Rudanella lutea DSM 19387: one gene and its partner. The protein of the gene in region 2 interacts with the protein of the main gene of each other region in a pairwise test. Links are inferred from orthologs where the notes say so. Each region holds a gene or a part of one and is shown on either strand. Other genes may lie near its edges. The genes, in order: RUDLU_RS0115485 and def.

Region 1 (3,258 bases), 1.7 Mb from region 2 along the record:
GGTACCAGCAGCACTACCCCACCCACAAACAAGCCGAAAAAAGCATAAACACCCAGGATCAGCAAAAACTGATGGTTTTTGTCGCCTGTTTGGCCTTGCCCATACCGACCCAGAGCCGTATAGCTCCGGCGGTTATCCATAGTCAGTTTAACCGCTACAATGGCCTGCAATGCCACCGGATCGGCCCCCAGAATGCGCCAAAGTGGAGCCAACGCTTTCACTAACTCAAACACAATTATTTTCATGGGCGGCTATTTGGTTAGGGTGTTGATGAACTCAGTAGCCACGCCTTGTTGACCCTCGCTACCCGTCAGTTGTCCAAACAGCTGCTCCAGCGAACCGCTGTGCTGCTGCTGTAGCTGAGCAAACGTACCATCGGCAATCACCTGCCCCTGATTGATGATAATGATCCGGTCTGAGATTTTCTCGACCACATCCATAATGTGCGAGCTGTAAAAGATAGTCTTGCCCGCATCGGCCAACTGACGGATAATCGCCTTCACCAATACCACAGCGTTGGCATCAAGGCCCGACAGTGGTTCGTCCAGAAAAATAACTTCGGGGTTATGAAGCATGCCCGCAATGAGCAGTACTTTCTGCCGCATCCCTTTCGAAAAGGTTGTCATTCGGGCATCAGCATAGCCACCCAGCTCAAACAGGGTGAGCAAATCATGGGCCTTGTAGCGAATGGTATCTTCATCCATACCGTACAACTGCCCGATGAAGGCCAGATACTCCAGCGGGGTGAGGGTATCGTACAGAGCCGCGTTTTCGGGCACGTAGCCAATCCGGCTTTTCACAGCTATGGGATCTTCTTTGACATCGTACCCCAATACCGACACTTGCCCCGAGAAATTAGCCAGCAAGCCAATCAGAATTTTGATCGTGGTTGATTTTCCGGCGCCATTCGGGCCAATATACCCAACCACCTGCCCTGCCTCCACCGTCAGGTCTATACCTTTCAGAACATGCGTGGAGCCGTAGTAATTATGCAACCCCTGAATCTGAATAACCGGATTGTTCATTTTGTGTGAATTATTCGCGCCCGAATGTTTATAAAGCCCCCGGAACAGCCGGTAGAACCCAGCCTCTTACGTCACTATTGCGCACAAAATAGCGAATAAACCGGTGCCCCAACATCCGCAGGGCTTATCGGTGCTCATTATGGGGCAGGCGGTCGGCAAAGGGGTTGGCTGGATGTAAAAAGCTGACCAAACAAAAAGCCCCGCTTCGGGAAGCGGGGCTTTTTGTTCATGCTATAACGACCGGTAACTAAACAGCCGCGGTCTCGGCCGATACCAGATCGTGTTTTACCAGATACTCGGCAATTTGTACGGCGTTGGTAGCGGCACCCTTGCGGAGATTGTCGGCTACGCACCAGAAATTGAGAGTTTTGGGCTGCGTTTCGTCGCGCCGAATCCGGCCTACAAATACCTCGTCGCGGCCGTGCGCCGTAAGAGGCATCGGGTACACCTTATTGGCAGGATCGTCCTGTACTACTACCCCTTCGGCATTGCGCAGGAGTTCAGTAACCTCGGCCAGATCAAATTCTTCTTCAAACTCCACGTTGACTGCTTCCGAGTGACCACCAATGGTCGGAATCCGAACCGTAGTGGCCGTTACCCGAATGTTGTCGTCGCCCATGATTTTTTTGGTCTCGTTGACCATTTTCATCTCTTCTTTGGTATAACCATTGTCGAGGAACACGTCGATATGGGGCAGTACGTTCAGATCGATGGGGTGCGGGTACACCTTGTCCACGCTGCTATCACCTTTTCGTTCTGCAAACAACTGATCTACAGCCGCTTTACCCGTCCCTGTAACCGACTGGTAGGTCGATACAACCACCCGCTTTACTTTGTACCGCTCGTGCAAGGGCTTCAGGGCCACCACCATCTGAATAGTCGAGCAGTTGGGGTTGGCAATGATTTTATCGTTGGCGGTCAGCACATTGGCATTTACTTCGGGCACCACCAGTGGTTTGGTAGGGTCCATGCGCCAGGCCGACGAGTTGTCGATGACAGTGATACCCGCTTCGGCGAATTTGGGAGCCAATGCCGTAGAGGTGCTGCCACCCGCTGAGAAAATCGCAATGGCCGGGCGGGCCGCAATCGCATCTTCAAAGCTCACGACCGTGTAGGGTTTACCCTTAAACTCGACCTGTTTACCCACCGAACGCTCAGAAGCTACAGGAATGAGTTCGGTGACGGGGAAGTTACGCTCTTCCAACACCTTCAGGATTTCGCTACCGACCAGGCCGGTAGCCCCAACGACTGCGATTTTCATAAAAATATACTTGATTTTTTGTGAATTTGACCGCTTAGACGGCCAAACGCAAAAATACGCCCGGATTATTGAAGGATTGTTATTGAGGCATTAAAATCGGCGTATTAGGGGCTAAACCCAGGACTTAGCGAAACCTGTAAACCCATTGGGGCGTCACACAAAACTGTAAAGGCACATCGGTTGGTTCAATATCGATGATTTCGGGCGACGGCTCAAACAGTGATAAGCCGACCGTCAGGCAATCGGGGCGGCATTCGGCCAGAAACCGGTCGTAGTAGCCCCCGCCGTAGCCAACCCGATGGCCGCGACCGTCGAAAGCCAGCAACGGCACAAAAACCAGGTCGAACTGATTACTGGGTACGGCTTGTGCGCTACCCACCGGCTCAGGAATTCCCCAACGGTTTTCAATAAGGGTTGTATGGGGTGTGAGCGGGTAGTGCGTAAGGGTATGACGTACCGGATCGGTGACCGACACACATACGTGCACCGCCGGGTGCTGGGCCCAGACCCGACGAACAATCGACCAGGTATCCACCTCGTTTTGGCGGGTAATCGGCAGAAAAATATGAATGTTTCCTCCGGCTAGCGGTAGCAGAGACGCCTGCACAATTTGCGCACAGATCGCTTCGCTCCGACGCGTCACTTCCTCAGCCGACAACGCCCGGCGCAGAGCCAGAAACTGCCCGCGAAGGTCCTGCTTCGTGGCCATTCCGCTTATTGTTCCAAACAGACCTGCATCCGGTAATCAAACGGATCGAAGCTATCCAGAAGCTTTTCGATAAAGCGTTTATCGTTGAGGTAAAACGTCAGGAAATTCTCGACCCGCTCCTGCAAACCGCCCCCCGGAAACAACTCTTGCTTTACAGCCAGCAACTGCCGCACGCCTACCTCCTGATTCCGCTCCTCGGCCCGGCGCATTTTTTTCTGCAACCGCTCCACGGCATTGGCAAACCGCTTGGTTTCGGCCAGTAC
Region 2 (3,116 bases):
CAAATCGATTCGGGTACTCAAAGAAGGGCGGAGCATCATTATTTTTCCAGAGGGGGGTATCCTGACCAAAGAACCGCCCAAAATGGCCTATCCGTTTAAAGATGGCGCGTTTATCATGGCCATTCAGCAACAGGTACCGATTGTGCCCATGACGCTGGTGAACAACCACTACATCTTGCCCGACGAGTCGCCCATTCGGATGCGATGGGCCCCGGTCAAGGTTGTTTTTCACGAACCCATACCCACCGCCGGCCTTACGCCCGACGACCTCGAACGTCTGAAGGAACAGACGTTCCGTATTATTGATAACGAACTACACAGCCAGTGGGCTAAAACGATACCTTATGAAAGTCGATAAAGAGACCTTACAAAAAATTGCCCACCTTGCTCGTTTGGAGGTTCGGCCGGAGGAAGAAGCCGAACTGCTCAACAGCCTCAATGGCGTACTGACCTGGATGGAGCAACTGAACGAAGTCGACACCACGGGTGTAGAGCCGCTGATGCATATTTCACCCGACCTTAATGTACTGCGTAACGATGCGGTGGCCAATCATCTCCCCCGCGAGCAGGCCCTCGTCAATGCCCCTCAGCATGACGAGACCTTTTTCCAGGTGCCGAAGGTGATGGAATAATGGGTAGTAAATAATGGATAATGCGTAAGGGATAATGTGGTTTGGTTGAGCACAAGCCCATACCTCATTATCCATTACTCACTGTACATTATCTATTATTTATTACAAACTCATCTGCGTCGAGGTGGGCGGGGAATTTGGCCCGAAACTCGTTTAGCTCGTCGAGCGAGAGGGTTTGCTGATGCGCGGCAGGGGCTTCGTACTGTCTGAACAGCACCTCGCCTTTTGGGCTGATGATGGCCGAGCCACCGGCATAATGGTGCCCGTTGACATCGTCGCCAACCCGGTTGACACCCACCACATAACTCAAGTTTTCGATGGCGCGGGCTTGCAGGAGGGTGTCCCAGGGTTGTTGCCGTACCGCGGGCCAATTGGCTACGTACAACAGCAGGTCATACGCTTGTGGCGTGTTGCGGCTCCAGACCGGAAACCGCAGGTCGTAGCAAATAAGCGGGCAGATACGCCAGCCGCGCCACGTCCGAATCAGGCGCGACTCCCCCGCCTTGTACAGTTTGTCTTCTCCCGCCATCCTGAACAAGTGCCGCTTGTCGTAGGTAGCAAACTGCCCGTCGGGCTCCATCCAAAGCAACCGATTCACGTACTGCCCGTTGTCGCGCACTACATAGCTGCCCGTGACGGCGGCATTGGTTTGCGCGGCCATTTGCTGCATCCAGCGGTGGGTAGTCAGACGCGGAGCCTCGGCCACAGCAGGGGCCTCCATCGTGAATCCCGTTGTAAACATCTCGGGCAGCACAATGAGGTCGGTGGGCTGAGGCAGTGCAAAAATAGTCTCCTCCAGCGCGGCCCGATTCGCCACCGGGTCGTGCCAGTGCAGGGAGGTTTGGAGGAGGGTTACGTTCATCGTGGAAAGCGCATCCGGTAATCGACATCCACCTTTCCTTTGGTGATGTCGGCCAGTTTTTTCTTCAGCAACTGCCGTTTCAGGGGCGACAGGTAATCCGTAAAGAGTTTACCTTCGAGGTGGTCGTACTCGTGCTGGATAATGCGGGCCGCCATACCGTCGTACTCCTCTTCGTGTTCGTTCCAGTCGGTATCGAAGTACCGAATCACGACCACTTCGGGCCGGTACACCTCCGCCCGGATTCCCGGAATACTCAGACAGCCCTCTTCAAAACCCCATTCTTCACCGGTTTCATCGACAATTTCGGGGTTGATAAAGGTTTTCTTGAACCCTTCGAGGCTGGGGTCTTTATCGGCTTCTTCTTCGTCTTCATTGATGCCCGTTCCATCAACCACAAACATCCGAACGCCCTGCCCGATCTGGGGGGCTGCCAAACCAATACCCGACGACGCGTACATGGTTTCAAACATGTCGTCGCTCAATTTTTTTACATCGAGGGTGCCCGGTTCAATGTCTTTAGCCCGTTTACGAAGAACCGGGTCTCCGTAGGCTACAATAGGAAGGATCATAATTGAGAGTGATGAGCTATAAGTGATGAGCGATGAGCGACAACAATAGTTCATCACTCATCACTTATAGCTCATCGCTGATGTTGTTCCATAAATGATTGCAAAATGATTGCCGCGCTTACTTTATCGATGTTACCCGATTTTTCGCGTCGGTCTTTCTTTGTCGACCCGCTCGCAATCATGGCTTGCAAGGCCATTTTGCTCGTAAATCGCTCGTCGTGTAGATGAACGGGGGTTTCGGGAAAAGCGTTCTGCAAGGCCCGCACAAACGACTTTACCCGGGGTGTATTGTCGGTATCGGTTCCATCGAGCCGCTTCGGCATACCCACCACAAAGGCCTCAATCGGCTCGGTCTGCGCGTACTTTTTCAGGTAAGCCACCACCGTATGCGACGGAATGGTTTCCAGCGCCGATGCAATGAGTTGCAGGGGGTCGGTCACGGCAATTCCCGTGCGTTTGGCTCCAAAATCAATGGCAACGAGTCGTGGCATAGCGACACAAAGATACGGCGGTTTACGTGGTATGGCACCTACTTGTGACAAATGGCGCCTATTTTCACCCGTTCGGTTGCTACTTCTCCCCATAAATCTCCCTACTTTGCGGCCCAACTTCACCGGTTCGGTTGTTACGAAGAAAGCCCCAAACTCAACCTCTCATGCCCAAGATGAACTTTTGCCCGCAGTGCGCCAGCCCATTGGTGGAAGGAGAAGCAAGCGGCCGGTCGCGACTGATTTGCTCGAAACCCTGCGGTTATATTTTTTACAATAATCCGCTGCCGGTAGTTGGCGCTATAGTCGAGTACGATAACGACACCGTGGTACTTACCCAGAACATTGGCTGGCCCGCCCACTGGTTCGGTATTGTGACCGGGTTTCTTGAACAGGGCGAAGAGCCCGCTCAGGCCATTCTGCGCGAAATCGAAGAGGAGCTGGGGTTAACCCAAGCCGAAATCGTCGAGTTTCTGGGAATATACACGTTCTACCAGCGCAACGAGATTATTTTCACTTACCACGTACGGGCCACGGGCACTATCCGAATGGACGAAACGGAGTT

The links.
Region 1: the proteins of def (region 2) and RUDLU_RS0115485 interact in binary tests that used the Escherichia coli proteins (3 or more experiments, as listed by UniProt). The link is inferred for Rudanella lutea DSM 19387 from one-to-one orthologs.

Annotation. Positions count from the first base shown.
Region 1 is NZ_KB913013.1:3,742,488-3,745,745, reverse strand. Bases 280-3,212 are described here. They hold RUDLU_RS0115485 (aspartate-semialdehyde dehydrogenase), read right to left. Parts: upstream 2,287-3,212; coding sequence 1,273-2,286; downstream 280-1,272. Other genes in these bases: bshC (bacillithiol biosynthesis cysteine-adding enzyme BshC), read right to left, coding at 3,001-3,212; RUDLU_RS0115480 (5-formyltetrahydrofolate cyclo-ligase), read right to left, coding at 2,411-2,995; RUDLU_RS0115490 (ABC transporter ATP-binding protein), read right to left, coding at 280-1,025. In the rest of the region: RUDLU_RS0115495 (hypothetical protein), read right to left, coding at 1-245; more of RUDLU_RS0115490, read right to left, coding at 252-279; more of bshC, read right to left, coding at 3,213-3,258.
Region 2 is NZ_KB913013.1:5,471,703-5,474,818, reverse strand. Bases 278-3,068 are described here. They hold def (peptide deformylase), read right to left. Parts: upstream 2,064-3,068; coding sequence 1,491-2,063; downstream 278-1,490. Other genes in these bases: RUDLU_RS0122450 (NUDIX domain-containing protein), read left to right, coding at 2,719-3,068; ruvX (Holliday junction resolvase RuvX), read right to left, coding at 2,135-2,554; RUDLU_RS0122465 (amidohydrolase), read right to left, coding at 721-1,494; gatC (Asp-tRNA(Asn)/Glu-tRNA(Gln) amidotransferase subunit GatC), read left to right, coding at 345-632; RUDLU_RS0122475 (lysophospholipid acyltransferase family protein), read left to right, coding at 278-358. Outside these bases: more of RUDLU_RS0122475, read left to right, coding at 1-277; more of RUDLU_RS0122450, read left to right, coding at 3,069-3,116. UniProt on the Escherichia coli protein: Removes the formyl group from the N-terminal Met of newly synthesized proteins. Requires at least a dipeptide for an efficient rate of reaction. N-terminal L-methionine is a prerequisite for activity but the enzyme has broad specificity at other positions.